One region of the Rhizobium sp. SG570 genome, then DNA from elsewhere that is predicted to be linked to it. Evidence: riboswitches for the same ligand, from Rfam matches in the RefSeq annotation. Region 1 holds a riboswitch; each other region holds the start of a gene.
The links. Region 1 has a riboswitch for cobalamin ahead of FHT28_RS33435 (ABC transporter substrate-binding protein). Riboswitches for the same ligand answer to the same signal wherever they lie in the genome.
Positions count from the first base shown of each region.

Region 2: it holds a riboswitch for cobalamin, as region 1 does, so the genes downstream of both, FHT28_RS18795 (aromatic ring-hydroxylating dioxygenase subunit alpha) here and FHT28_RS33435 (ABC transporter substrate-binding protein) in region 1, are expected to answer to the same signal.
Region 3: it holds a riboswitch for cobalamin, as region 1 does, so the genes downstream of both, nrdH (glutaredoxin-like protein NrdH) here and FHT28_RS33435 (ABC transporter substrate-binding protein) in region 1, are expected to answer to the same signal.
Region 4: it holds a riboswitch for cobalamin, as region 1 does, so the genes downstream of both, cobU (bifunctional adenosylcobinamide kinase/adenosylcobinamide-phosphate guanylyltransferase) here and FHT28_RS33435 (ABC transporter substrate-binding protein) in region 1, are expected to answer to the same signal.

Region 1 covers NZ_JAAZQI010000030.1:15,283-22,803, forward strand. Annotated here, with positions in the region: gene FHT28_RS33415 (LysR family transcriptional regulator) at 1-128, shown strand, start outside; gene FHT28_RS33420 (glutathione S-transferase family protein) at 203-853, opposite strand; gene FHT28_RS33425 (ABC transporter ATP-binding protein) at 1,116-1,880, opposite strand; gene FHT28_RS33430 (iron ABC transporter permease) at 1,877-2,914, opposite strand; gene FHT28_RS33435 (ABC transporter substrate-binding protein) at 2,915-3,931, opposite strand; cobalamin riboswitch at 4,096-4,354, opposite strand; gene FHT28_RS33440 (methyltransferase) at 4,618-5,325, shown strand; gene FHT28_RS36765 (hypothetical protein) at 5,298-5,657, opposite strand; gene FHT28_RS33450 (metalloregulator ArsR/SmtB family transcription factor) at 6,014-6,601, shown strand; gene FHT28_RS33455 (MFS transporter) at 7,182-7,521, shown strand, end outside.
Region 2 covers NZ_JAAZQI010000009.1:59,316-66,836, forward strand. Annotated here, with positions in the region: gene FHT28_RS18765 (MOSC domain-containing protein) at 1-41, opposite strand, end outside; gene phnF (phosphonate metabolism transcriptional regulator PhnF) at 114-848, shown strand; gene FHT28_RS18775 (FAD-binding oxidoreductase) at 853-2,283, opposite strand; gene FHT28_RS18780 (L-threonylcarbamoyladenylate synthase) at 2,413-3,387, opposite strand; gene FHT28_RS18785 (DUF6656 family protein) at 3,446-4,057, opposite strand; gene FHT28_RS18790 (ACT domain-containing protein) at 4,162-4,575, shown strand; cobalamin riboswitch at 4,793-4,998, shown strand; gene FHT28_RS18795 (aromatic ring-hydroxylating dioxygenase subunit alpha) at 5,095-6,339, shown strand; gene FHT28_RS18800 (hybrid-cluster NAD(P)-dependent oxidoreductase) at 6,342-7,430, shown strand; gene FHT28_RS18805 (GH25 family lysozyme) at 7,520-7,521, opposite strand, start outside.
Region 3 covers NZ_JAAZQI010000003.1:5,440-12,960, reverse strand. Annotated here, with positions in the region: gene nrdE (class 1b ribonucleoside-diphosphate reductase subunit alpha) at 1-1,580, opposite strand, end outside; gene nrdI (class Ib ribonucleoside-diphosphate reductase assembly flavoprotein NrdI) at 1,568-1,963, opposite strand; gene nrdH (glutaredoxin-like protein NrdH) at 1,975-2,196, opposite strand; cobalamin riboswitch at 2,449-2,669, opposite strand; gene FHT28_RS07325 (acyltransferase family protein) at 2,929-4,074, opposite strand; gene FHT28_RS07320 (hypothetical protein) at 4,388-6,124, opposite strand; gene FHT28_RS07315 (AraC family transcriptional regulator) at 6,367-7,329, shown strand.
Region 4 covers NZ_JAAZQI010000008.1:22,079-29,599, forward strand. Annotated here, with positions in the region: gene cobN (cobaltochelatase subunit CobN) at 1-3,350, opposite strand, end outside; gene cobW (cobalamin biosynthesis protein CobW) at 3,360-4,409, opposite strand; gene cobU (bifunctional adenosylcobinamide kinase/adenosylcobinamide-phosphate guanylyltransferase) at 4,415-4,939, opposite strand; cobalamin riboswitch at 5,080-5,478, opposite strand; gene FHT28_RS17195 (chloride channel protein) at 5,659-7,455, shown strand.

The sequences.
Region 1 (7,521 bases):
ACCTGATCCGGCCCGACAATGCCCTGAGCGGCCCCGCCACGGAACTTGCAAAGCGCCTCCTCGGCGAAGCGGGCCATGACGAAACGACGATCGCAGCCTTTACCGCACCAACGCGGGCGCGCGCATAGGCGGACGCTATATCGTTCCGGTCTTATGCAGCAAGCGCCCCTAACGGCGACACCCGGTCGAAAGCTGAGCTTCGTCAGCCAGTCGACGCGGCGGTAAAAACCACCAATTGAGCCTCGAAAGCACGCTTGTATGCGGGCCGCGCCTCACCGCGAGCAACATAGGCGGAGAGGTTCCGATATTCGTCCAGTAGACCCGAGCTTTTCAACCTGAGCAGCACCGACACCATCAGAAGGTCACCGGCGCTGAACTTGCCGCCAAGCCAGTCGGCATCGCCAAGGTGACCAGAAAGTTCGCTCAGCCGCTTGCGGATGCGTTCCTCGACCATGGGCAGGCGCTGCTCGTACCAGGTCTCGTCACGCTCCAGAAGCTTGGCGACTTCGCGATCGACGATCGGCGGCTCCATCGTGGTAAGCGCGGCAAACATCCATGTGATGGCGCGCGCCCGGGCCTTGGCATCGTCCGGCAGCAGGCCTTGATAGTGCTCCGCGATATGGAGCACGATCGCCCCCGACTCGAACAGGACGAGATCGCCTTCTTCATAGGTCGGAATCTGCCCGAAAGGATGAAGCGCGAGGTGTGTGGGTTCCTTCATCGCTTTGAACGAAAGAAGACGAACGTCGTAAGGCTGACCGACTTCTTCGAGCGCCCAACGAACGCGCATGTCACGCGCCAGACCCTTGCCGCGATCGGGCGACCGTTCAAAGGCGGTAATAGTAATCGTCATCGCCGTTCTCCATAGCTTGTCTGTCTTGAAGACGATTGGCTAAACGAGATTCCGACACGACATGCTCGAGATAGCCATCACGGTCGGTTCAAATGCAGCTCAAGGAATGCGCTCCATGCACATCAGCCAGCATCCTTCTACACGCGCACGGCGCCGGTGAAAACGACATGGGCGGCGTGCAAAGACGACACTGCGAAAGTCGAACATTGGCCCGAACTCCATTCGCGTGGAACCACGCGGTATCGTGACTGTGCGAATACATTCAACCCGTCATGTATTGAATGTTGCAGCGGCCGTGGACCAAAGATTTCTGGACATGGGCGCGCACGCCGAAGACCCGGCCGATCAGTTCCTCCGTCAGAACATCTTCGGGAGCTCCGGCCGCAACCACCTCGCCCTCCTGCAGCACGGCCAGGCTGTCACAGAACATGGCCGCCAGATTGAGATCGTGCAGGGCAATGATGCAGGTGACGTCGAGCTTCGAGACCAGTCCCAGAATATCGAGCTGATGCTGGATATCGAGATGGTTCGTCGGCTCGTCCAGGAGCAGTTCGCTGGGGGTCTGCGCAAGGGCTCTGGCGATATGGACGCGCTGGCGCTCGCCACCCGACAAGGTCTGCCAGAGCTGCGCCGCCCTGCCCTGCATGCCCACACGCCCAAGCGCATCGAGGACGACCGTATCGTCACGAGCGCTCCAGGCCGACAATGGGCCGCGATGCGGCGTGCGACCAAGGCGAACCACGTCCATCACGGTCACCTGCGTCTCCGTCGTCGCCTGCTGCTCGACCAGCGCGATCCGGCGGGCGATATCGCCGCGCGGGATGGCCGCGATATCGTTGCCGCCGAGCCGGATGATACCGCTGCGTACTTTTCTCAAGCGGCAGATCAGCCGCAGGAGGCTGGACTTCCCGGAACCGTTCGGTCCGAGCAGACCGAGGACCTTTCCCTTCTCCACCGTCAAGCTGATGCCGTTGACGATCAGCGTGTTGCCGGCCGCGAAGGTTACCTTGTCGACCGCGATGCTCATGCCGTCCTCCGGGCGCGATAGAGAATGATTGCGAAGGCCGGGGCGCCGAACAAGGCGGTGACCACGCCGATCGGCAGGATCTGCTGAGGGATGATGATCCTCGAGACGATATCGGCGCCGACCATGAAGATCGCGCCGGTAAGCGCCGCCGCCGGCAGCAGCCGATCATGACTGGGGCCAACCAGAAAACGGGCCGCATGCGGGATGACGAGACCGACAAAGCCGATCGAGCCGACGATGCTGACGACCGCAGCCGTCATGAGCGCCGTCGTCCCAAGCAGGACGATCTGCGCGCGCCGCACCGCAATGCCGAGCGAAGCCGCAGCATCGGTGCCAAAGACGAAGGCGTCCAGAACCCGGACATGTCCCATGCAGATTGCAAAGCCGACAATGGCAACCGGCCCCGAAAGATAGACATCCGGCCAGCGCACGCCGCTCAACGAGCCGAGCAGCCAGAACATGACACCCCTTGCCTGCTCGGCATTCGCCGATGTGGTGACGATATAGGAGGTGAGTGCATTGAAGAGCTGCGAGCCGGCGACGCCGCACAGGATGATCCGCTCGCTTGTGCCGCCGACGCCCGTAGCCAGGAGGCCGACGAAGAGAAAGGCCGCGATCGCGCCGAGGAAGGCCCCGCCCGAAAGGCCCAGGATTCCCGAGCCGAGACCGAGGATCATGACGCAGACCGCGCCGGTCGAGGCGCCTGCTGAAATGCCGAGCACATAGGGTTCGGCGAGCGGATTACGCAGCATGGCCTGCAGGATCACGCCGCTCAGCGCCAATGAGGCGCCGGCGCTGGCGGCTACGAGCGCTCGGCTCAGCCTGTAGTCCCAGACGATACCCTGATGGATCCGGCTCAACTCGAAATCCGTCCCCATCAGCCGGTTCGCAACGGCCTTGGCTGTTGTGGCCAGCGGGATGGAAATCTCGCCGATCGACACGGCAAGGCTGATCATGAGCGCCAGGAGCACGATTGCGGCGATGGTGAGCGCCAATAGCGCCCACCGCTTCTGCCGTCTTGCGATCCCGCGCATCTATTGCGCCAGGCCGAAGGACTTGATGCCCTTGGCCAGGGTCTCGATGCCGTCGATGGTCCGGATGGTGGGATTCATCGACTGCGCGTCCATCATCACGAAGTGCTTGTTCTTGACTGCATCGAGCTGGCTCGTGACCGGGTCCTTCTCGAGGAAATCGAGCTTTACCTTGGGATCGTCGGCCGCGTAGCGCCGGCGATCCATCGTCGCGATGACGACCACGGCCGGATTGGCCTGCGCGATCGTCTCCCATCCAACCAGCGGCCATTCCTCCTCCGTCGTCACGACGTTCCTGGCGCCGAGTGTCTTGAGGATATACGCCGGCGCACTGTTCTTGCCGGCGATGAAGGCATCGCCGTTGACTTCCTTGCTCGAGAACCAGAACACAATCGGCAGGTTCTTGGCCTGTGCGCCGGCAATTGAAGCCACTGCTTCCGCCTGACGCTTCTTGAGGTCAGCGATCAGCGCATCGCCGCGATCATTGACGTCGAAAATCCGCGCGAGTTCATCGATCTCCTGATAGATCAGGTCCATCGTGAAGAGTTCCTTGCGCACGCCGTCACCGCCGTCGGCATTGACCTTGGCAACGCAGTCGGTCGGCGCGATGTAGGTGTTGATGCCAAGCCCGGAGAACTGCTCGCGCTTGCCGACCGAACCTTGCGGACCGACATGCCATTCGAATTCGGCGGCAACGAGGTCCGGTTCCTTGCCGACAACCGCTTCGAAACTCGGGTCATTATCGGCAAGACGCGGGATCTTGCCGTTGGCTTCGGCATATTGTGGCAGAACAGGCCCGACCCAGACGGCCGTTCCGACGATCTTGTCGGCAAGGCCGAGCGACAGCAGGATCTCGGTCATGCCTTGACCGATGGACAGGATCCGAGCTGGAGCCTTTTTAAAGGTGACCTGCTGGCCGCAATTGTTGATGGTGAGGGGATACTGGGTCGCTGCAAAACCGGGAGCTGCGAAGCCGGCAAGGCCGAGCGCAAATGTAATGGTCGTCAGAAAATGGCGCATGAAAGATCTCGATAGGGATGAAAAACTGAGTGACGTCAGCGCAACAGCGCTCAGGCACACCGCAGCCGGTCGCGGAAATCCCAATCAAGAACGAAGAGTGCCGGGTAATATCGAAGGCTCAGGTCAATCATTCTCTGTCCCTTTCCGGGCATCCCCGCCCGGCTGATTGGATCGTGATTGACGGCAGGTCTCCTGGCTCGCGGATGTCTGACAATCATCTGCCTTCCCGCGCCGTTTCCGCGCAGTGGCATGGTCCGAAGACCCTGGGAGATGACCAGCAAGCTGGTCGCTCCGGGATGACCGGCAATCCGCTTACAGTTGCGGGGGCAGCCACGGTCTAGGTCCCCTTTGGGTCGCCCTCACCGTGTTCCCTATTAATCCCCGTAGAGTCTTCCTTGGGGAACCGTCGCATCCAGTTATGTCGGACGACCGCTCGCCGTCAAGCACATCCATCGACAAAAGCCGCGCAATGTTTCTTCTCTTCTCCACCTCGACGACGAGTTGCTCGACATTGAAGAACACGCTCGTCTCGTTGTATGAGAATGAAATGGATGCGTTCACATCCGGCGAAGTTCATTTATCGATCTGCATAATAGAATTCATATCTAAAACGCCCTGCGGGCCAATATATCGACATTATCACTGCTCACCAGACGGCGTGAGCCTAACCAAAATGATGGATGAAAATGCAACAGGGGACGTTTCCGGTCGAGCTGGCTGAATTGGCAGCGGCGTTACAGGCAAGGTCGGGAATCTTCAAAGCCGATCAAGAGGCTTTGGCGCTCAGAGAAGAAGTCGAAAGCGCAGCAAGAATTTTCATATTTGACCACAAGACGCAGGCTGAGACTTTTACGAAGGCGTATGGAATTAAAAACGCTCTCAAATGCTGCCTGGCTTTGCTCTCCGCGAATATCGACCCGGTGAAATACGAAAACGTGCGCGACCTAGGCTGCGGCTCGGGCGTCTTCGGATTGACGTTCGCATTTCTCGCTACGAACCCGAGGCTGCACCTGACCTTCGTCGATCAATCGCCCTTACACTTGAACATCGCGCAAACGGTGCTGACGGATTCCGGTTGCGCCGGCAATTTCAGCTTTCTCAACCAGACCCTGCCTCCCGATTTGCCGTCGAATTCGGAGCTGGACCTCATATCCTATTGGTTTTGCGAAAACGGCCACGTGGCGAGCGATGCCAGTTTGATCGATCGCCTGATCGGTCGCGAAGCGATCATTGTAGACTACGAAAAGGTCATCTCGGGCATCGTCGACCATCTTCCAAAGCACCTTGTTGTAAAAGACCGCTGGTCGGTGGAATCGGACGTGCCCTTGCATATGAGGGACATCGTAGGAGATGAGAGCGTGAGGAGTTACGGGATCCACATCGTCAGGGCTTGATCCCACCAGCGGGCATTTCGATGCATAGGCAGGCTATTCGGATCAGTCGATCGAAACAAATCCGGCGTCTCGCAATATCTACTGCCCCTGTCGCGACAGCTTCCTTTCCTGTCCCTTTGCCGGAACAGCGGCGCGAAAGCGGTTTCCTCCCACTGACCGCTGCCGAGTTTCGCCGAACGAACCGCGATGCCGCAGAGCGCTTCGAGCTGGACGGCGATGTTGAGGGTCTGGTGCTGCAGGATGATGACGCGGTTCACGACATCCGGAATATGCACCTGACGGTCGATCTGATCGGTCGCCACACGGTCAGCCCAGGCGGGCGTCGAGAACACTATGCTGCCGAGTTCAATAGCGATTTTCCCGACAGGGATCGGGCGGTGGAGTCTGATTATGGGATTCTCCTGGAAGAGGTCCAACCACTGGCATTATATTTTTCCGGATACAATGGTATCGCTCAGGCTCGAATATCGAGTTGATGGAGAGGCAATCCGGTCAGGCATCCGTGCGCGGTGAAATTGAATCATCATCCAAAGTCGAGTTAGAGGCGCCCATCGGGATTGATGGCTGTTCGAGGCTCGACTATATACCAAGCATGGCTTTGGAATATTACCTCGCTGGCTCGACTGACACGGAAGCGGAGAAGCGCCAGGGGCGGCCCGCATCCGAGCGGATTCTCACGCTTTTGAAGATGCGCGGTTCGCAAACCTCATCGGCGCTCGGCGCTGCTCTTGGAACAACCGGGGAGAATGCGCGCCAGCAGCTTGTCAAGCTGGCAGCGGATGGCCTCGTCGAGGCTCGTTCTCAAGCCAAGGGCGTCGGCCGGCCGCAACAGGAGTGGGAGCTGACGGAGCGCGGGCACGGATTTTTTCCCGATACGCATGGAGAGCTTGCCGTCAGCCTGATCAAGGCGGTTCGCAACACGCTCGGTGAAGCCGCGCTTGACCAATTGATTGCCGCAAGAGAAGGCGAGACGCGAGCCACCTATTCGGCCGTCCTCGAAGGCGTCGATGATCTCGAGGCGCGCATTGCAGCCCTTGCGGCGCAACGATCCGCCGAAGGCTATATGGCCGAATGGCGTCGGACGAATGAAGGCGACGCATGGCTCCTGATCGAGAACCACTGTCCGATATGCGCGGCCGCAACGACCTGCCAGGGCTTCTGCAGATCGGAACTGGCGGTGTTTCGCGATGTCCTTGGCGACGGCTGCACGGTAGAACGTGAGGAGCACATTCTTCACGGCGCTCGCCGTTGCGCTTATCGCATTTCGCCGCACTAGACGCCGACTGAGGCGCGACCGCCACGACGGAAATTTCGTTAGAGCGTTGTCAAGCAAGGCGGGACAATTATGCAAGAAGACTGGTCCACATTCATCGTTGGAAAAGGCAACGTGAACGAGGGTCTCGTCCGCATCGCGTTGTACATTTGTGTATTCGGGACGCTGTTTTGGTGGCCGATAGGCTAGTCGGCGACCGTCGCCTTCATCAAGCGGGCGTTCGATTCCGGCAGGACGGATGACATACCCAAGGACTTTGACCCTGCCCGCATGCAGATGCTGGTCGCTCGTCGCAAGCCCTATGTGAACGATCAAAACCAGTCAATCACACCCCCTCGAGAAGCAACATTGGTGGATTTGGGAGCATCGCAACGGCGCTGCGTCCTTGTTTCACGGCTTTCCCCGGTGCTTCGATCACGCGAAACGACTCCTATTGACCTTTTCACAGATGAATATAGTCTGCGTATATGCAAACCGGCAAACCGCCATGGCGAGCCGATGTGGAGGTGCCGGACCTGTCAAGTCCGGTGTGAGGACGGAAAGCGGTCTCGGGCAGGAGGCACCGCGTTCCGGGAGGAGTGACATGACAGACGACAATCCGGCGCTGCAGAGCGCCGTCCGCAAGGCGACCATCCGTCTTCTGCCCTTCCTGGGCTTGATGCTGATCCTTAATTTTCTCGATCGATCGAATGTCGGCTTCGCCAAGACGGCCTACCAGGCCGACACTGGTCTTTCGGATGCGGCCTATGCATTCGGGGCCGGTATTCTCTATCTTGGCTACGCCACCTTCGAAGTACCGAGCAACCTGATCATGCAGCGCGTCGGCGCCCGTCTCTGGCTCAGTCGGATCATGATCACCTGGGGTATCGTCTCGGCCTGCATGGTCTTTGCCCACACGGCGACGAGCTACTACATCGTCCGTT
Region 2 (7,521 bases), on a different contig from region 1:
CTGCTGCTGACTGAGGTTACATATATGCGCTTGCCGCTCATGCCGAACCCTTTCATAAACGATCCAGATCTCTATAAATTGGTGTATACCAATTTCAAGGCGACGGAATTGTGATGGATGAGAAAAATCGGCAGGGTGACGGCGTAAAAACCGTTGGTGGTTGGGCAGCCGTGGCGACCGAGCTGCGAGCCGCCATCGACAGAGGCAGGCACGCTCCGGGTAGCCGCCTGCCGAGCGAGCGCGCTTTGTCGGAACAATTCGGTGTTTCGCGGGTGACGATGCGGCGCGCGATCGCCGAGTTGGAGGGGGAGGGGCTGTTGCGCGTGGCGCGCGGAAGCGGCGCTTATGTCCGCGCCGATATGCCCGTCCGCTTCAAACTGAGTGACAAGGTGAGGTTCAGCAAGGATCTGACCACGACGGAGGCAAACCTCACCCGCAAAGTTCTTTCGACCAGCGAAATTCCAGCCAATGCCAATATCGCGACGAGGCTCAATCTGCAGCCGGGCGAAATGGTGCTGGAAATGCGCGTGGTTGCGTATGCCGACGAGCTTCCCGTCTCGGTTGTCATGCGAAGTTGCTCCGCGATGCGCTTTCCCGGCCTGACGGAAAAGTTCGCCGCAACGGGCTCGTTTACAGCGGCGCTGAAGGATTACGGTGTGACGGACTATTGGCGCCGCTCCACCGACATCACGGCGCGTATGCCGACCGAGGCCGAGGCGCGCCTTCTACAGCAATCGCGTCTGAAACCGGTTCTTGCCTATGCCGGCGAAGACGTCGATGCCGACGGCACGGTCATTTCGTGCCAAATCGGCTGTTTCGCTTCCGAGCGGGTCGTTGTGACAGTCTAAAATCTCAGGGCCTGAGGACCTTCCCCGGATTCATGATCCCAGCCGGGTCGAACGCCATCTTGATCCGGCGCATCAGGTCCATCTCAATATCCGAGCGGATCGAAGCCAGTTCGTCGCGTTTCAGCTGGCCGATACCATGCTCGGCGGAGATAGAGCCGCCATGCTGCAGCACCAGCCCGTGCACGATCTTGTTCATCTCGTGCCAGCGGCCGATGAATTCTTCCTTATCGGCGCCCACGGGCTGCGAGATGTTGTAGTGAATATTGCCGTCGCCCATATGGCCGAAGGCGCAGATGCGAGCGCCGGGCAGGGCCGCGATAACCGCCTTTTCCGCCTCGGCCATGAATTGCGGAACCTGCGCCACCGGCACGGAAACGTCATGCTTGATCGAGCCGCCTTCCGGCTTCTGTGCATCCGACATGCTTTCCCTCATGTGCCAGATGGCCTTCTGCTGTGCTTCGGAGCTGGCGATCGTTGCATCCTGGATCAGGCCGGCCTCGTAGCCTTGTTCCAGCAGCGTCGTCATCATCCGCTCTGCGGTTTCGGCTGAGTCCGAGGTGGAGATATCGATCAGCACGTACCAGGGATACGCTGTCTCCAGCGGATCGCGGACGCCGGGGATGTGCCGGGCGGTGAATTCGATGCCGATGCGCGGCATCAGTTCGAAACCGGTCAGCGCCGTGCCGCAGAGGCTCGAAGCGTTCTTGAACAGGGTCAGCGCCTCATCCACCGTTTGCAGGCCGGCAAAGGCGACCTGATGGCCGAGCGGCTGCGGGAAGAGCTTCAGCACTGCGCCGCTGATGACACCGAGCGTGCCTTCGGCGCCGATGAAGAGATCGCGCAGATCGTAGCCGGTATTGTCCTTCTTCAGGCGGCGCAGCCCGTTCCAGATCTCGCCAGTGGGCAACACAACTTCGAGGCCGAGGCAGAGTTGGCGCATATTGCCATAGGCGAGAACGGCCGTGCCGCCGGCATTGGTGGAGAGGTTGCCGGCGATGCGGCAGGAACCTTCCGAGCCGAGCGACAGCGGAAACATGCGGCCATGTTCGGCCGCTGCCTTATGCACATCCGCCAGGATGCAGCCGCCATCGACGATCATCGTATTGCCGACCGGATCGATATCGCGGATGCGATTCATGCGCTCGAGCGACAGGATGATGTCGGAGCCGCCCTCGCGCGGCGTCTGGCCGCCGACAAGGCCGGTATTGCCGGTCTGCGGCACGATGGCCGTGCCGGTCTCGCTGGCGAGCTTGAGGATCGCTGATACTTCTTCCACGGAGCCGGGCTTCAGCAGCATCGGCGATGCGCCGTGGTAGAGGCCGCGGTTTTCCACCAGATGCGGTGCGATCTCCACGGGGTCACGCGTCGCATGCTTTTCGCCCACGATGGCGGTGAAGCGGTCGAGAAGGGCGGAGGAGGGGGCGAAGCTGCTCATGGTGTGTCCTTTGCCGATAGGGTTCGGGCCGATTTAGTCTCTGGAACTTGCTGATCTTCTTCGAATTGTCATCAAGTTCCAGTTATTCGCTTTTGCATGTGTCCCAAAACCGCTTCGCACTTTTGGGGATCATGCTCGGGGCGCGGCCGCGCGGCGCAGCCGGTCGTTGATGGCCTCGCCGAGGCCATCGTCGGGAATGTGGGAAAAGGCGATCGTCACGGCACCCGTCGCATCGGCGCGCTTCATGAAATCGAAGAGGTTGGCGGCGGCTTCCGAAAGATCGCCGCTAGGGCTGAGATCCAGCACGGCAACGGCATTTCCGATGCCGGCAATCTCGGGTGTCCCGAAGCGGATGAGCGCCTCATCCGGCGAAACATCGGTCGCATCGAGCCGCACGGCTGCGCCCGGCGCATAATGCGAAGCAAGCATGCCGGGCGCTTCGATGGCAGGTGCCGCACCTCTCTTGCGCTTCACGGCCTTGCCTGCCACCCGCTCGATCTCGCGCGCCGCCAATCCGCCCGGCCGCAGCAGCCGCAGCTCGCCGTCCTCGACCTTGACGATGGTCGATTCGACGCCCACCACCGAAGCGCCGGCATCGAGGATCAGCGTGATCCGCTCTCCGAGGTCGTCGTCGACATGATCGGCGCTGGTGGCGCTGATCTTGCCCGACGTATTGGCGCTTGGGGCGGCCAGAGGCTTTCCGAAGGCGCGGATCAACTCGCCGGCAAAGCCCTGCGGCACGCGGATGCCGACCGTGTCGAGACCGGCGGTCGCCAGCGGATGGATGCCGCTTTCAGGCCGTAGCGGCAGCACCAGCGTCAGCGGACCGGGCCAGAAGGCTTCCGCCAGCTTGCGGGAGATGGGATCGAAGATCGCGTAGCGTTCGGCCATAGCCAGATCGCTCATATGGCAGATCAGCGGATTGAAGCGCGGCCGGCCCTTGGTTTCGTAGATACGGGTGATGGCGGCTGGATTGGTGGCATCGGCGGCAAGCCCATAGACGGTCTCCGTCGGCAATCCGATCGGCAAACCCTCGGCAAGCGTTGCCGAGGCGACCTCTATCGCCGTTTGCGGATGTTCAAGGATGTCTATGTGTCGTGCCATGGCCTGCCCGTTTGCAGTTCAGGCCGTTCTTATGCTTTTCAAGTTTTCGGATCAATGATCAAAGCTGGCGAATGATGTCGCGAAGCTGCTCGTTGCGGGCGCCGAGCAGCAGGACGTTGCGGATGGCGGTCTGCGGATCGTGGGTGTGGAAGAGCACTCCGTTGCCCCGGATGTCGCGATTGATCGTCAGCTTCTTTTCCGACGCTTCCTTGTCCGGATGGACGGCGACGGCGAAATACATTCGCGAATATTTCAGGCTGATGTCTTCGAAGAAATTGTCGTTCTGGCCGAGGCGGGCAAAGAAATTGGCGATGTAGAAGGCCCAGCTTACCTCCTCATATTTCGCGAATTGCGTTCGCGCCGCGGTGACGTGGCAATAGCCGAGATGCGGCGTATCCCGCAGGGTGTGATGGAAGATCAGTTTCGGAAAGCGGATCGACTGGTGAAAGCTGTTGAGACGGCCATGGGTTGTCTCGCCGGCGTTCCGCAGCTTGCTCGCCGTGCGTTCGGCCACTTCCTCGAACGTGAGGTAACGTCGCTCCTCGGCGAGCCAATGCGTCTTGTCGCGATTGATGCGGCCGGTGCGGAGAAATTCCGTATACCCCGCCGCCGGCGGCACCGGCTCCGGGTTGGCGGGTTTCTTGGCATCGAAATATCTGAGTTTTGCCATGCCGGCTCGCCATCGAGGTCTGGATGCCGAATGATAGATCGTCTAGCTTGAGCCGGGCTGAAGCGCGCGCTCCTGCTGGCGGATCGTTGAAAAGGATCAGAATCATGCCCGGCATTACCGATCTCAAGCTGCTGCTGGCGGGCATGAAGCCGAATCTTGCCGAGGGCGAGTTCGTCTATTGCAGCGTGCCGGCTTCGGCGCTCGCCGATCATATTCACCTGGAGCCGATCGGGCTCTTTCGGGAAAGGGAGGGAGTGACGTTGATCCTTCCTCTGGAAGCAGCGCGGCAGGCAGGGCTTCCGACGGCCCCCGCCATGCGGATGATCACGCTCGATATCCATTCCTCGCTGGAGGCGGTCGGCCTGACCGCAGCCTTTGCCACGGCCTTGGGACATGAGGGCATCAGCGCCAATGTCGTCGCCGCCTACTATCACGATCATATCTTCGTTCCGGCCGTTGATGCCGGCCGTGCGGTGGCGGCGCTGCAGGCGCTTTCGCAGGCGCACCCGCGCCTTTGATCACCTGCCATCGGCGGACCTGTCGCATTCAGAATAAAGCGTCGCTCGCGAGAGGTGGGAGGATCACTATTCCTGCATCCCACGGCGATGCATAAGAGATTGAATTGTCTTCCTTTATTGCCGCTATGCGCAACCGTCCGGGCGTCTCGTTTCGTCTGTCGCCAATTTCGAAGCCGATGTCGCATTGTAGCGCAGCGGCTGAAGGGGCCGAGAGCTATGATGTCATCAATCTCAAGGTGCCGTCTGCTAGGGAGGCGGAGAATTGGGAAGCCGGTCAAAATCCGGCGCTGCCCCCGCAACGGTGGTGGAGTAAGGCATGGCGGATAAAGCCACTGGGTCGGGTCGACCTGGGAAGGTGCCATGGGGTCCTGGCGACAGGGCCGCTCCAGAGCCCGGAAACCAGCCTTGGGCACATATGGTTTACTGACCGCGGCGGGCGGTCGGGACATTGCTTTAGGCCGTTCCCACCGGCCGTGCATGTCCTTCGCCCGTTTCTTGGTACTGCGCAAGGATAGGCAAATGGATATCAGCAGCAATGTTCTGCGGCAATTGAAGAATCGCCGTGAGGGTTTCAGCCTGGAGCAGCCCTTCTATACCGACCCGGATTACTTCAAGCTCGATATGGAGATGATCTATTATCGGGATTGGCTGTTCATCGGCCATGATTGCGAAGTGCCTCGCGCGGGCAATTATTTCACCGTCCAGATCGGCGATTATCCCGTCGTCATCGTTCGCGGTCGCGATCAGGTCATCCGTGCCTTCCACAATAGCTGTCGTCATCGCGGCTCGCGGGTCTGCACGACCGAGCGCGGCTCGTCGGCAAAGCTCGTCTGCCCCTATCACCAGTGGACCTACGAGCTGGACGGCTCGCTGCTCTTCGCCCGCCAGATGGCCGAGGATTTCGACAAGAGCCAGTACTCGCTGAAATCCGTTCACTGCGAAAGCGTCGGCGGCTATATCTTCATCTGCCTTGCGCAGAATGCGCCGGACTTCGCGCCGGTTCGTGCCACGATCGAGCCCTACATAGTCCCTCATCGTCTCAGCGAGGCCAAGGTCGCCTTCCAAAGCACCATCATCGAGAAGGGCAACTGGAAGCTCGTCTGGGAAAACAATCGCGAGTGCTACCACTGCGCTGCCAACCACCCCGAACTCTGCCGCACTTTTTCGGAAGCGCCGACGGTGAGCGGCGTGCAGGGGGCAATGAGCGATCCCGTGATCACAGCTCATTGGAAGCGCTGTGAAGCTGCCGGCCTGCCGAGCGAATTCAAGATCTCGCCGGACGGACAGTTCCGCACCGCACGCATGCCGCTGATCGAAGGGGCCGAAAGCTACACCATGTCCGGCCAGAATGCCGTCAAGCGGCCGCTCTCGCCGGATGTGACGATCAACAACATCGGTACGATGCTGCTGTTCCATTACCCGACGACCTGGAACCACATGCTCGGCGATCACGCGATTTCCTTCCGCGTCCTGCCGCTCAACGCCGAGGAAACCGCCGTCACCACCAAATGGCTGGTGCACAAGGATGCGGTCGAAGGCGTGGACTATGATCTCGAAGAGCTGACCCACGTCTGGACTGAGACCAACGATCAGGACCGCCGCATCGTCGAGGAAAATGCCTTCGGCATCCGCTCGCCTGCTTACGAGCCCGGTCCCTATTCGGAAATCCATGAAGGCGGCGTCATGCAGTTCGTCGAGTGGTACTCGAATTTCATGATCAACCGGCTGCAGGGCGATCAGGCCAAGCTGTCGGCGGTTGCCTGAACATGAACATGACCGTCTCCCTCCGTCATCGACACCTCGACCAGATGCAGCCCTGGAGCGACAGGCAGCATCTGCTCGAATGCCTCTCGGTCACGCCGGAAGCGCCCGATGTGATGACCTTCACATTCGGGTCCGACAAGGACAACTGGTTCCGTTACCTGCCGGGCCAGTTTGTGACGCTGGAGCTGCCGACGGCGCCCGAGCCGGTCATGCGCACCTATACGCTGTCGTCGACACCGTCGCGGCCCTTTTCGGTCGCCGTGACCGTCAAGGCGCAGAAGGACAGCATCGGCACGCGCTGGATGTTCGAGAACCTCAAGCCCGGCATGCGCATCAAGGCTTTCGGTCCTCTCGGCGATTTCAGCCATATCCGCCACCCCGGCGAGAAATATCTCTTCGTATCAGCCGGGTCCGGCGTGACCCCGATGATGGCCATGACCCGCTACATGGCCGACACGGCGCCGTTGTCGGACATCACCTTCGTCAATTGCTCGCGCAGCCCGGCCGACATCATCTTCCGTTCGGAGCTGGAATATCTCGCCCGCTTCATGCCGAACCTCAATCTCGGCCTGATCGTCGAGGGCTGCGGCCGCACCGAGCTCTGGTCGGGGCTGAAGGGTCGCATCGACAAGGCCAAGATCGGCTTGCTCGCGCCGGATTTCATGGATCGCACGATCTTCTGCTGCGGTCCGGAAGTCTTCATGGATGCGGTCCGCTCCATGCTGGAAGCGCATGGCTTCAACATGTCCCGCTACCATCAGGAAAGCTTCCAGCCGGCGAATGCGGCAACGCCGCTTGCCGAGGTTACCGATGATGCGTCGACTGAAGCTGCAACCACGATCCGCTTCACCATGGCCGGCAAGGACGTCGTCTGCGCGGCGGGGCAGACCGTGCTTCAGGCCGCGCGCGGCGCAGGCGTACGCATCGGTGCGGCCTGCGAATCCGGCCTCTGCGGTACATGCCGCGTCATGAAGCTTTCGGGCGAGGTCGAGATGAACCACAATGGCGGCATCCTCGATGACGAGATCGAGGAGGGCTATATCCTCGCCTGCTGTTCGCGGCCGAAGACGGATGTCCAGGTCGAAGCCTAGAGCAGCTCCAGGAAAAGCGCGCAGCGGTTTTCTGTCCGGAGTTGCGCGAACACAATATGATAGAGCGGTAACGCTATTCCGTTGTCGCTCT
Region 3 (7,521 bases), on a different contig from region 1:
GCGTGATAGGTCACGGTATAGAAATAGATGTTGGTGAAATCGACGCCTTCCTCGGAGCCGTAGAAGATGCGCTCGCGGGCAAGATAGCCGTGCAGGTTCATCTGGCCGAGGCCGATGGCGTGGCTGTCGTCATTGCCCTTTTCGATCGAAGGCACCGACGAGATATGGCTCATGTCGGAGACTGCCGTCAGCGCGCGAATCGACATTTCGATCGTCTTGCCGAAATCGGGGCTGTCCATCGCGGCTGCGATGTTGAGCGAGCCGAGATTGCAGGAGATGTCCTTGCCCATATGCGTGTAGGAAAGGTCGTCGCTGTATTCGCTCGCTTCGCTCACCTGCAGGATTTCCGAGCAGAGATTGCTCATGGTGATGCGGCCGGCGATCGGGTTCGCGCGGTTCACAGTGTCCTCGAACATGATGTAGGGATAGCCGCTTTCGAACTGGATTTCGGCAATCACCTGGAAGAAGTCGCGCGCCTTGATCTTCTTCTTGCGGATGCGGCTGTCTGCCACCATCTCGCGGTACTTTTCTGTCACCGAGATTTCCGTGAAAGGCACGCCATAGACGCGCTCCACGTCATAGGGCGAGAACAGATACATATCGTCATTGTTCTTCGCGAGCTCGAAGGTGATGTCGGGAATGACGACACCGAGCGACAGGGTCTTGATGCGGATCTTCTCGTCGGCATTCTCGCGCTTGGTGTCGAGGAAGCGCATGATATCAGGGTGATGGGCGTTGAGATATACGGCGCCCGCGCCCTGCCTGGCTCCGAGCTGGTTGGCGTAGGAGAAAGAGTCTTCGAGCAGCTTCATCACCGGGATGATGCCGGAAGACTGGTTCTCGATGTGCTTGATCGGCGCGCCGGCCTCGCGGATGTTGGTGAGCGACAGCGCCACGCCGCCGCCGCGCTTGGAAAGCTGCAGCGCGGAATTGATGGCGCGGCCGATCGATTCCATGTTGTCTTCGACGCGCAGCAGGAAGCAGGAAACCAGCTCGCCGCGCTGCTTCTTGCCGGCGTTGAGGAAGGTCGGCGTCGCCGGCTGGAAGCGGCCGGAAATAATCTCGTCCACCATGTCATGGGCAAGCTGCTCGCTGCCGCGCGCCAGCGCCAAGGCTACCATGCAGACACGGTCTTCATAGCGCTCCAGATAGCGCTTTCCGTCGAAGGTCTTCAGCGTATAGCTGGTGTAATATTTGAAAGCGCCGAGGAACGTCGGAAAGCGGAACTTCTTCGCATAGGCATGATCGAAGAGATCGCGGACGAAGTTGAAGGAATATTGGTCCAGCACCTCCCGTTCGTAATAGCCCTCCGTCACCAGGTAATCGAGCTTCTCCCGCAGGTTATGGAAGAACACCGTATTCTGGTTGACATGCTGGAGGAAATACTGCTTGGCCGCCAAGCGGTCCTTGTCGAGTTGGATACTACCCTGCTCGTCATAGAGGTTCAGCATGGCGTTGAGGGCGTGATAGTCCAACGCCGTTTCCGTGACCTTCGATGGCCGGTCGCTCGCGGGATGAGAAAAAGTGTGAAGCGGTTTTTCGGCCGCGTGCCGCGACAAAGAAGAGCTTAGCGTGTCCAAAATCGTTCCAATCCGTGTCTGACATTCACGACATCCTCTTCCGTGCCCAAAAGCTCGAACCGATAGAGAAACGGCACCTGGCATTTGGTGGAGATGATGTCGCCGGCGATACCAAAGGTCGCCCCGAAGTTGCTGTTGCCCGCGGCAATGACCCCGCGGATGTTTGAACGGTTATCCGCATCGTTGAGGAAGCGGATAACCTGCTTGGGCACGGCACCCTTGCCCCCTTCACCACAATAGGTTGGGACAATGAGAACGTAAGGACGGGCCGCTCGCAGCTCTTCACCCGCGCCGAGCGGAATGCGAGCGGCCGGCAAGGCAAGCTTGGCAACGAAGCGATGGGTGTTCTCAGATCTGCTGGAGAAATAGACGATCTCGCCCACCGCCCGGTTCCTCAGGCGAGCGCGCTGATCATGTCGGGGCGGAAGCCAGCCCAATGCTGCTCGCCGGCGATAACGACCGGGACCTGACGATAGCCGAGACCCTGCACCAGCTCGTAGGCTTCAGTATCGGTGGACACGTCGACGATGGTGTAATCGATACCCTGGCGGTCGAGGGCGCGTGTGGTCGCGGTGCACTGGACGCAAGCGGGCTTGCTGTAGACGGTAATGCTCATGGATGTCCTCGTATATATGACAGGCGTGCGAGATCGTCCGGGCGTCGGGCGACACCCGTTCGGCAATCTGAAAAATGGCGGCGGGCACAACCGACTGCCGGACGCTTAGGCGGCCGTCAGTCGTGCAGGCAGATAAGGATACTCAAAGACATGGACTTCACACCTCGAAGTAACCTTTGCGGGCCATTCGAGGAAAGCGACGGCAACGGCGAGCTGCCGCAAACCATCGCTCGCCATCCGGACACCCCGCCCGTGGACGCTATTGCTCGAGGCAGGTCTCCTGGCTTGCGGGTCGAAGTATTTGCTCATGCCTTCCCGAGGCATATATTCCTCAGTGGCACATGCAGAACAATACTCGCCGCTCACAGTTGCGGGGGCAGCTACGGCTTGACGAGCATCATGCTCGGCGACCGTATTCCCATCTTAGCCTCCAATCCTTGCGAATCGAAGGAACCTCGAACACTAGATATAGTAGACGAGGTTAAATTTGCGTCAACAGGTTCCGTCACCGATCCTTCATTTAAGATGTTGATAAGGCCTGCGGCTAAGTCCCGAAGACGTTTTCGCGACAACGACAGAAGATCGGTCATCTTCTCGACCTCGGGAATGTGCGGCGAGTGGATATCGTGAAAGCCGGGGCCGATTGTCGGCGCACCGGACGCCCTCTTAACCCTGAAGCAGAGAGATTGCTCCAGGGAGCCCATGCCGGGTGAACATCGAGATATCCATACGTCAGGCAATGCCAGCGCGGATCCTGGCTTTCCAGGAGATTTCCAGGCGTCGTTTCAGTTCGTAACACAACGCACAGACGGCGAGCGTCGCAACCACGATCGGGATGAAAGACGAGGCGGACATCAACCCAAACTCACGCAACCAGTAGGCAATAACCAACATGACCGTCTGGTGAAGCACGTAGTAGGTCAGCACTGCCCTGTTCAGATAGCGGACAACGGCGTTCTCCGAATTCAGCCAGACCTTTGCGTATCCGAGAATTGCGACGATCGCACACCATTGGAACGTGCCGGCAAGCACCCTTCCCGCAAATGCCTGCCACATGTCAGGCTCGCCGGCAGGCAGGCCCGGGAAGAGCATCGTCAGAAGCACCGCACAACCCAGCGCCAGGATCAGGGCGGGTTTTCGCGCGTCGACGACCGCCTCCCAGCATTCGCTGCGCATGGCCATCACGACACCGAGCAGAAATGACATCAGATAGATACTATGGCTGTACCAGTCGGTGAGGATATTGAGTGTCGGGGGGAAGGCCGGCCGCAGCGCGAGCCTGAGCAAGATGAACAGTATGGCGGGAAATATCAGTATCCACTTGCCCGCCAGCCGGGGCGTCAGCCGATCCCCCGCGAGGGGCAGCAACTTCGGCCAGGCCGATACGACAAGCGTCAGGATTGCGGTATAGGTCCAGAGATAGGCGAGGTACCACAGGTGCTGCATCCAGAAGAGATTGACCTCACGTCCGTCGGGCAGCGGAATGGGCGTCAGGGTCAGATAGTGCCAGAAGACGTCTCGGAGGCTGATGTCGACCCCCAGGCTGGTATTCAGGCAGACATACATTTGGGGAGGGATCAGAAACAGCATTCCAACCAGCAGCGGAACCAGCAACTGCCTCGTTCGCGCCTTCCTCAGCACCTCGGGAGTTTGCCGTGTCAGCAATATCCCCGTGACGACGCCTGAGATCAAAAACAGCAGCGACATGCGCCAAGGGTGGGTCCACAGATGGATGATGTCAAAGATGGGAGAGCTGTCCGGTGCCTTCAGAAGAAAGCCCCTGGAGTTATACATCAGGCTGACATGATAGACGATCAGCAGCATGAATGCTGCGACCCTGATAAAATCCAGATCATGCCGACGTGACGTTGCCTCCATGGTTCACGCTATAAGGCATAATCTTTAAGATCAGGTTGAGTTGTCGATTAAAAAACTCAACCTATAGAGGATAGTGATCTCGAATGCTTTGCAGCGATGCTGCTACGCCCGCTAGCGCCATCGCCTTCCGGGAAGATCGCTCGTCACCCCCAGGGGTTCGCGCGCGCCCCTCTAGGACTGCGCGGCAACCACAACAGCGGTGACGGATCTACTTCTTCGCAACATCATCGTCCTGCTATGCGGCAAAGTGGACGAGCGCGTCAAACTCCTGACCGGCGGCAGGACGTATTCGGTGATTTTTAGACCTCACTGATCAGAAGAGAGCCTCTGCAAACAACTCCTCATCATTGCCAGTCGTCGGTCCGTGACTGGCCGGAGCTGTCGCCACGCCAAAAACACTCGCATGTATCTCGCGTTCTGCCGCCATCGTATAGATCTTCGCGATGCGCTCCGAAATGGCAGCTAGCGGCGCTTCGAGCCCGATCAAATCCTCGACAGCGCAATAATCACGACCGGCTTCCTCCGTGCAGGATGCGAGCGTTTCGCCGATTCCCGCCCGGAAATCCAGGCTGTTGACGACCTCGGCGACCTTGGAGGTCATATCCTCGCCACAGCGGCGAAGCTCCTTCACGTTGACATCCATGGATGCGCCAGCCTCGGTAATGTGCAGCAAAGCGGCATCGATATGCGCACCGGAACCCGACGAACTATCCTGGTCATCGCTCTGCCGCCAGTCCTTCAGGCCGGCAGTCTGGCCCTCCAGCATGCCCAACCCGATAAGGATTTTTTCCGCATCTTCATCGAGAAGCGATGCGAACGAGCGCAGCTCTCCGGCGACCACGTTGATTGCCCGCCCCTCTTCGCCAAGCTTGCCGCAGCGCAGATTGGTGTTGAGCGCCATGTATTGGATGTCCCGACGCACGAGCTGGATGGTCAGAATGCTCGTGGTCAGCTCCTTGACCATCTCGCTCGTCTTTTCGCTGAGCCGATTTGCTCCGGCCGCGGCGACATCAATGCGATCGACGACTGCCCGGGCGGCGGAAAGATCACCGCGCAGCGAATTGATCGGGCTGCGCCCGTCCTGCCCGCTCTGCGACATCATGGTTTGATAGAGGTCGAGCAGGGTGCCGATATCGTCCCTGAAGCTACGGATGTTGTCGACGATTTTTGCGGTCTCGCGGTTGAAACCGTCTGTTGTCTCGCTGAGCAGCTCGAAGACGAGGGTCGTCGTCAGAGCCGTGATGCGATTGCGATCAGTCGCGGAAAGATTGAGGGACGCCTGGGAGGCAAGATAGGCATCCGTGATCGAATAGACGGCCTGGCAATGCTCGACCCTTTGCCGGGTGATATCGCCGATCTGCATCGCGGAGAGGGTGTGGGCGACCTTGTTCTGAATCCGGCGCGCAAGCCCGGCAACGGTATCGGCCAATGTCGACAGACCGCGGCGCTGGGTCTGGATCTCCTGTGCATTCGACAGAAGGCGCTGGACGATGGACGGTATGTCATCCAGATATTGTCCGAGCGAGCCGTCCTCGCTTGCCGCCGCTGATTTTATCCCGTTTTCAAGCACGCGGATCTGCCCCGAAAGTGCTTTGACCTCGCCGGTGGCGAACTCGATGCGTTCGACGATCTCGCTGGCAAAACTGGAGAAATCCGGAATTCGCGCGCCCGCAATTTTCGCTGTCGCAGCAAAGGTTCTGAGGTACCGCAGGGTTTCTTCCATGGAGAGGACCTGCGTGGCGAGAAGCCGCCCGGTTTGACCAATAGAGACCACGCACTCCTGACGACGAACTTCCGCGGGCGGCAACTTGTTGAGCAGATCGACTGTCTGAAGCAGCCGGGCGGTCGCTTCGGCTGCGTTTTCCTCCTTCAGCGAGCCGCCGATATCTTCCAGCAGATTGACCAGCTTGGCCAGAACTTCTGTCACCGTGAGAAGGACGGCGCCGCCGTCCAGAAAACGCTGCTCGATCTGCAGCCGAGCGCCTTCCAACCGACCGATGACATCATCCTCGGGAAGAGTAAATTGCCGGCTTGTCGCTGCATGCACCATAATTCTTTTGGACTCCGCCTAAGACCGCTTACCGCAACCTAAAGCGTACAAAGAAATACGGAGTTAACATGACGTGTGAAATGGGCCGATCAGCAACCTCAGCTTTCGAACTGAGAGCGCTAAAGCTTTGGGCAAGACCCGGGGAGTAGACATTACCTCGAGAGCGCCAGTACCTTTTTCAGGCCATCGGTGCCGATTGCGATTTACCCGCAAACAAGCCCGTCGAAGCTGATTGAACGAAGATGAATGTTGCCGTCGACAAATATGCATGGTCGTCCTGCGAGCCTGCGGAGCTACAGGAAAGCCTGAGGGCAACCAACATATCGGTTTCCCTGAACCGGGGATCGGAAGCATCGGATTTTCACATCGACGTGACGCTCGCGATGATTCGGAAGATGACGGCTTGGAAGATATTTTCCGAAACGGGTTATGAAATCCGTTATCTGCTTCGTCACAGCGACCGCATAGAACTGCACTTCGTCGAGAGCGGCACATTTCAGGTTGAAACGGAGGATCAGGAGTTCACGGCAACGGCCGGAACGACGTTCATGTTGCTGTCTCACGGCTTCATAAGGCTCAGAGCCTCGCGCGACGCCCGCAAGATCGCACTTGCAATACCACGCGCGCTCTGCCTGCCGCTGATAGATGTGACGGACGAAGATCCTGAGTTGTTCTTCGGACGTTTCGACAGAATGGCCGACATCGCCGACAAAGGTGTGCGAACGCTCTATCGAATGGCAGACCTGCTTCTGGAGCCGGATGATCATCTCTTTGCCGGCTCGCCGCTTGGTGCCTCCCTCTTCAAGGAGGCGATTGTTGCCACTTTCGTGCAGTCATGGCCAAGATCGGCGGCAAAAGCCACGCCACAGACGGCGCGCCCTCGCAATTTGAAGCGGGCGCTGGATTGGATCCGGGCGCACCTGGGGGAAGAGTTCACCGTTCTTGACATCGCAAGGAACGCCGGACAAAGCGTCCGCGGACTGCAGATGTCCTTTCGGCAGAACCTGGGCATGAACCCCTTGAGCTATGTGCAGCGATTGCGGTTGCAGCAAATCCACCATGATCTGCTTCATGGCAATGCAGACGAGAACATATCCGATATTGCTGCTCGCTGGGGCTTCAGTCACATGGGATATTTTGCTGCGCGCTATCGCGCCCTATATGGCGTTTCGCCGTCTTCAACACGCACTGGTCGTCATCGTTGATACTCCAGCGTGCATTTTATATCAGAAAAACGCAACGCTATCACTTTATCGCAGTTAATTGCAAAGTCGCGCACTGGTTGAAGCCGAGTTTAACGCACCGTTAGCCATTTAACGATTTCGTTACCTGAGCCAAGATTCACAATCATTGTGACGCGGCCCTTTCATCCGAAAGGTCATCCAAACATCCAAGCC
Region 4 (7,521 bases), on a different contig from region 1:
AGATAGGCTTCGGCCAGGTCCGCACGTCGCTCCCAGCCCTTCTCGTCGATGAGCGCCTGCAGGCCAGCACCGTAAGCGCCGGGTTTCGAACCGAAGATGCGGTAGCCGGCGCGGCGGCTGGCCGAGGCTGTGTCCAGGCCGGCCGCTTCGAGCCGCGCGATCTCGCCCCGCATGCGCGCTGCGATCGGATTATCCGTCGCATCCTCATCGAGCGCCCCGACAGCCCGGATCGCCTTGTCGAACAAAGCGATCTGCTCGGGAAAGGCATCGCGGAAAAAGCCGGAGATGCGAAGGGTGACGTCGACACGCGGCCGGCGGAGCATTGCAGGCGGGATGATCTCGTAGCCGGTAACCCGCCGCGAAGTCATATCCCAGACCGGCTTGACGCCGATCAGCGCCAACGCCTGCGCGATATCGTCGCCGCCCGTGCGCATGTTCGATGTGCCCCAGGCGGTGAGGCCGAAAGAAACGGGCCATTCGCCATGGTCCTGAACATAGCGGCGGATCAAGAGTTCGGCGGATTTCTTGCCAAGTTCATAGGCGGCCGGCGTCGGCACCGCGCGACTATCGATCGAATAGAAATTCCGCCCGGTCGGCAACACATCCGGCCTGCCGCGCGTCGGTGCGCCTGAGGGGCCGGGTGGAACGAAACGCCCGTCGAGACCCTTCATCAAGGCAGCGATCTCCGCATCGCCGCAGGCAAGGATCGATGGCTTAAGCCGGGTTTCGATTTCAGCGAGAACGACGCTTGTGTGGGGCCAACTCTCGGGACATGCAATCTCGCCAGCAACGAATTTCGCTGCCAGAAGTTCGATGCGCTCGACTGTATCACCTTGAGTGCGCCAAGGAGCGTCGGAAATGTCGGCAAGAATATTGGGACGCTTGCCAGTCCATTCCGCCGCCATATCGCAATCCAACGGATCGAATGGCTTTTGCGGCGAGATACCCCCCCTATCCGCAAATTCCACTCCCTCCAACGCGTCTAGCGCAATCGCCCGCTGCAGGCTCTGATCACCGCCCTTACCCAAACCTCTGGGAACCCGCGCCAGTGCCACAGTCAAATCCGTCAGCAGCCGTCCAGACGGCGAAACGCCGAAAATATGCAAACCATCACGGATCTGCATTTCCTTGAGGTCGCAGAGATAGGCGTCGAGCTTGCGCAACGCCTCATCCTCGCCCTCACCCTTGGCGATGCCGGCGTCCTGATCGAGACCGATATCGGCGACAAGATCGAGAATCTGCTTGCGCAGCAGACGGACACGACGCGGGTCGCCGCCCGATGCCTCGTAATATTCATCGACAAGCGCTTCCAGATCCTTCAACGGACCGTAGCTCTCGGCGCGCGTCAGCGGCGGCGTCAGGTGGTCGATGATCACAGCGCTGGTGCGGCGCTTGGCCTGCGTGCCCTCGCCGGGATCGTTGACGATGAACGGATAGAGGTTGGGCGTAGGCCCGAGGATCGCCTCAGGATAGCAGTTTTCCGACAATGCCAGCGTCTTACCCGGCAGCCATTCGAGATTGCCATGCTTGCCCATGTGGATGACGGCATGCGCATCGAAGGATCGGCGCAGAAAGGCATGGAAGGCGAGATAGCCGTGCGGCGGAACGAGATCGGGAGAATGATAGCTCTCCTTCGGATCGATATTGTAGCCACGCGCCGGCTGGATGCCGACAAGCACATTACCAAAATGGGTGAACGGCAGGGCAAAGGCGCCCTCGCGCGCATAAGGGTCCGTCTCCGGATCACCCCAGCGCGTCGTGATCTCATCCTGAATCCGTTCAGGAAGAGACGAGAAGAAATCCCTGTATTCGCTAAAGGAAAGCCTCTCGCGAACCAGCCTGCCATCATGGCCGGAATTTGTGGGACCATCCGCCAAGTGTCGCATCAGCGCGTCGCCATCGGCTGGCACCCCAGCGACAGGATAGCCTGCCGCCTGCATCGCTCTCAAAACCTCGATCGTACCGGCGGGGGTGTCCAATCCGACGCCATTGCCCAGACGGCCATCCCGGTTCGGGTAATTCGCCATGACGAGCGCAACGCGACGATCCCGCGGCTGCGCGTTGCGCAATCGCGCCCAGTTCGCGGCCAGCCGTGCCGTGTAGCGCATGCGATCATCAAGCGGTTCGCTGACAACGATATTGGCCTCGACCCGCTCGTCGTAACGCGCCGCCGCCTTGAATGACACGGCGCGGGCAAGCACACGCCCGTCGACTTCCGGCAGCGCGACATTCATGCCGAGATCGCGCGCCGAAAGCCCCTGCGACGATGCCTCCCAGGCTTCCTTGGACGAAGCCGAAAGGATTGCCTGCAGGACGATCGCCTCGCCTGTTTCGAGAACCGTCGGTTGACGGTCTGCGCCCGGCGCGGAAACTGCAAAGCCTGTCGTGTTGACGACGACATCCGGCTTCAGCTCGGCAAAAACGCTCTCCAGAATGCCGACGGATACCGCATCCTTCAAACTATAGGCGAACACCGGCAACGGCCGCATACCCTCTGCGATGAGTGCTTGCATCATGGCTTCGACAGGCCTGGTTTCGCCGCTCTGGACGAGAGCGCGATAGAAGGAGATGGCGACAGTCGGAACTTTGAGGTCCGCCAACTGCTCCGCTCCCTGTAACGCCCCCTCACCCGGCGCTCCTTCGATAAACTCAGGGGCGCCACCCTCTCCCCGCTGGGGCGAGGGTAATACTGCACCCTCGACTTCCGCCTTCTCCCCCCGGGGAGAAAGTGCCCGAAGGGCGGATGAGGGGGTGCTTCCACACGACGTAGAAACACTCCTCCACTCCTCGATCCCAATCGCACCCCTGCCCGGCCACCAGATCCCGGCCTTCATCAAGGGTGCGGCCGGCATCGGCTTTTCCGCCCCTGACAGCATCGCCTCGGCATAGGCGAGAAACGCCCTGGAGTTCGCCTCCCCGCCCTCGATCAAATAGGACCAGAGCGCATTGAGATCATCGAGCGCGACATTGGAAAAGGGCGTCAGCCCTGGATCGGGTTTCGAATCTCCCGGCAGCACGGCGATCGCCGCACCCTGACGCGCAGCACAAGCGTGCAGCGCCTCCAGTGCATAGTGGAAATAGCTCGCACCTCCGAGCGCTCGCACGACGATCAGCTTCGCATGCCGCGCGGTGCGCTCGATATAGGTATCGACCGACATCGGATGCTTGAGGCTCATCAGGCTCGCAAGCCGCAGGGAACAGCTGCCCTCGCCTTGCCCGCGAGCCGCGGCTATCGCCGCAAGCTCGGTATCGGCCGCCGACAGGAAGAGGATATCGCCCGGCGACTGGCCGAGATCGATCGCCTCGTCGCCGTCACTGATCGTTCCCTTCTGGGCTAGGAGGAGATGCATGACTTTGCCTTAGACCAGCGCTTCGATCGCCTTGCGCACGATCCCTTCGTCCATCTCGTGCAGACCGATGACAACCAGCCGCGTCGCGCGCTCCTCGCCGGGCGCCCAGGTACGGTCGAAATAGTTGTCGATGCGGCTGCCGACGGCCTGTACCTGCAAGCGCATCGGCTTGCCGGGCACATCGACAAAACCCTTGAGACGCAGGATATCATGTTCGGAAATGACGCTCTTCAGCGCTTCGATGAAGGCGTTCGGGTCGGCAATGGGGCCAAGCTCGACGACGAAGCTGTCGAATTCGTCGTGATCATGTGGTGTGCCGTCTTCGTGTTCCAACTCATGGTGCGATTTGCGGTTGACGATATCACCTTCGGTACCGATGCCGAGGCCGAGCAGAATGGCTGCCGGCACGTCGCCGTTCTTCGCCTCGATGATCGTCGGCTTGCGGACGGTGCGTGACGCGACTTCCGCACGCACGCGGCCAAGGCCGGCGACGTCGATCAGGTCGGTCTTGTTGAGAACGATCAGATCGGCGCAGGTCAGCTGGTCCTCGAACAGTTCCTCGATCGGGCTTTCGTGATCGAGCGAATCGTCCTCGACACGACGGGCTTCGACGGCATCATGATCGTCGGCAAAGCGGCCTGCGGCGACGGCGGCGCTGTCGACCACGGTGATGACGCCATCGACGGTGACATGCGTGCGGATGTCAGGCCAGTTGAAGGCAGCGACCAGCGGCTGCGGCAGCGCCAGACCGGAGGTCTCGATGATGATATGGTCGGGACGCGCGTCACGCTCCAAAAGCTTGGTCATGGTCGGGATGAAATCGTCGGCGACGGTGCAGCAGATGCAGCCATTGGTCAGCTCGATGATGTCGTCCTCGGTGCAGTTCTCCGCGCCGCAGCCCTTGAGCACGTCGCCGTCGACACCCAGATCACCGAACTCGTTGATGATGAGGGCGATCTTCCTGCCGCCGGCATTCTGCAACAGGTTGCGAATCATCGTTGTCTTGCCGGCTCCCAGAAAGCCGGTGATGACGGTGGCGGGAATCTTTGCCTGGTTCATGTGGATCAACCCTTCATTTTCAGCGGCAATCCCGCCGCGATAAAATAGACTTCGGCGCTTGTCGCCGCGATCATCTGGTGCAGCCGGCCGGCATGATCGCGAAATTCGCGCGCCATGCGGTTTTCCGGCACGATGCCGAGCCCGACCTCGTTGGAGACGAGCACGAGCCGCGCCTTGGCCTTCGGCAAAAATTCGGTAAGAACAGCAAATTCAGCTGCGACGTTTCGTTCGGCCATCATCAGATTGGTGACCCACAGCGTCAGGCAATCGACGAGAACAGCGCGGCCATCGCCGTCGATCGCCGCCAGCCGGGCGGTCAGGTCGAGCGGCTCCTCGTGCGTCGTCCAGAGATCGCCGCGTTCGTTTCGATGCTGCGCGATACGTTCGCGCATTTCGTCGTCCCAGGCTCGTCCGGTCGCCACATAGTGACGGTCAAGGCCGGTATCCGAGATCAGCGATTCGGCGAATCGGGATTTGCCGGAGCGCGCGCCGCCGAGAACGAAAACAGCGCGGGATTGTGAGGATGGCATGAGCTATTGTCGCCCCCATACGAGGGCACGGAGCCGCGCAACGCGGCTAAGACCGAAAGGGGCGCGCTTACGCGCGAGAAATTCGTTTGGCGCCATGACAACCTCCGTGCTGGCAGCGAGACATGCGTCCCAAGATGGGCGCTGTGCCCGGCACGTATGGCAGGTCTCCTGGCTCGCGGTTAAGGCGCAACGAGGGGGCAGACCGAAACCGGTCGCCCCCGATCGTGCACCAGCGGATCTTTCTCGCCTTCCCGGCAATGCATCATGAAAAGACGGACGATTCGTAGATATCGGAGGCGTCCAGCCCTGGTAGATCATGATGCCACACCAGTGGCTTTTCCGGCTTGAAGTTTCTCCGCCTGTTCGCCCCATGCGAACCATCGGCGGGATAGCTGTCAAACCGGACGAAAGACCCTGACCGCTCTACAGTCGCGGGGTCGGCTGTGATGAGAACGCCCGGATTGGGTCCGCCCCTTCACATTCCCTTTTCATCCCATGCGGCACATCGCCGCTCGGAAACCATTCGTTATGCCGGCAATGATTAGGCTTTCACTTAGTTCAAGTCAATCAAGGACATGGGTGCGACATCGGCTGTCCCAGCCGCGAAATCGCCGCATAATCCCGAGAACACATCACTTTTTTTGCCGTATTTCTTTGATGTTAGGAGTTTATAGAGGCTAAGCCCTCATATTCGAGTAGAAACGTATCGTCCGTCCCCAATGTTGCAGAAATTCCAACCCCGTCGCCTGGGCGTCTTCTCAGCCCTATTCGATCTTGGTCGATTTAGAGCGCTGCTCCGCCGCGGCGAACTAGGACTCGTTTTCGCCGGCGCGCTCGTGGGCATCGCGTCCGGCTGCGCCGTTACGGCCATGAGTTTCGTTTCGCGCAAGCTGCACAGCCTCATCTACGGGATCACGGATTACGAGCGCCTGAGCTCGGCGGCAGTGGCGATCCCGGACAAATCGGTGGTGCTGATAGCCCCGATAGCCGGCGGCATCATTCTTGGTATTCTGCTCTATATTCTTTCACGCACCCGCAAGAAGCCGATGGTCGACCCGATCGAGGCGAATGCGCTGCATGGCGGACGCATGTCCTTGACCGACAGCATCATCGTCGCCGTGCAGAACCTGATCTCGAATGGGTTCGGCGCCTCCGTCGGGCTTGAGGCGGGCTACACGCAGCTTGCCGCCGGCATCGCTTCGAAGTTCGGTTACAAGATGCAGATGCGCCGCGCGGATCTGCGCATGCTCGTGGGCTGCGGTGCTGCCGGCGCCATTGCCGCAGCGTTTAACGCACCGCTGACCGGCGCCTTTTACGCCTTCGAGCTGATCATCGGCACCTATTCCATCCTGACCCTGACGCCCGTCGTCGTCTCGGCCCTGATATCGACGATGATCGCAAGGCTGCTCGCCGGCGACGACTTCGCCATCGATATCGGCCATTTCGGCACAATAGTGCCGGCGGATTACCTTCCGGCTGTTTTGCTCGGCGCTTTTTGCGCCGGCATCGGCATCCTGATCATGCAGGGCGTCGCCTGGGTCGAGGAACTGGCGCGCAAGAGCTCGATTGCGCCGCCTTTCCGCCCGGCGCTCGGCGGCCTGTTCGTCGGCTTGCTGGCTTTGATATCACCCCAGGTTCTATCGGCCGGCCACGGAGCCCTCCATCTCAATCTCTCCACCGATGTAACCTTGTGGGCGCTGGTCAGCCTTTTCGTTTTGAAATCCCTCGCCTCGGCTGTGTCGATCGGCTCCGGCTTCAGGGGCGGCTTGTTCTTCGCATCGCTGTTCATGGGCGCGCTGCTCGGCAAGATTTTCGCCTATTGCGCCCCCTATTTCGATCACGCCACGCTGACGCCAGCCGTCTATGCGGTGGTCGGCATGAGTGCGCTTGCCGTTTCGATCATCGGCGGCCCGCTGACGATGACGTTCCTGGCGCTGGAGATCACCGGCGACTTTCCGATTACCGCGCTGGTCTTGGCTGCTGTCATCACCTCGTCTCTCGTCGTGCGCACGACCTTCGGCTATTCCTTCGCCACATGGCGCTTCCATCTGCGTGGAGAAAGCATCCGCAGCGCACACGACGTCGGGTGGATCCGCAACCTCACTGTGGCACGCATGATGCGCCCGGATGTGCATACGGCAAGCGTCGGCATGAGCATCGAGGAATTCCGCAAAGCCTTTCCGATCGGCTCGGCGCAGCGCGTCATTCTGATCGACGACAAAGAGAAATATTCCGGCATGGTGCTGGTGCCGGATATTTATGCGAGCCCGGTCGAGAAAGATGACGAGGAACATGGCCTTGCCGATTTCATCCGCCATCGCAACGAATTCCTGCAGCCGCAGATGAACGCCAAGCAGGCCGCAGCCATGTTCGACCAGACGAAGAGCGAAGCGCTCGTGGTCATAAACGACCTCATTGAACGCAAGGTCGTGGGGCTGCTGACCGAGAGTTACACATTGCGTCGCTACAGCGAAGAGCTCGACCGCCGCCGTCGCGAGGTTTCCGGCGAGCTCTAGAGCCGTTAAGCGGCTCATGGAATCGCTAAACAGCTTTAGATTATTGTTTTTACGCACTTCCGGACG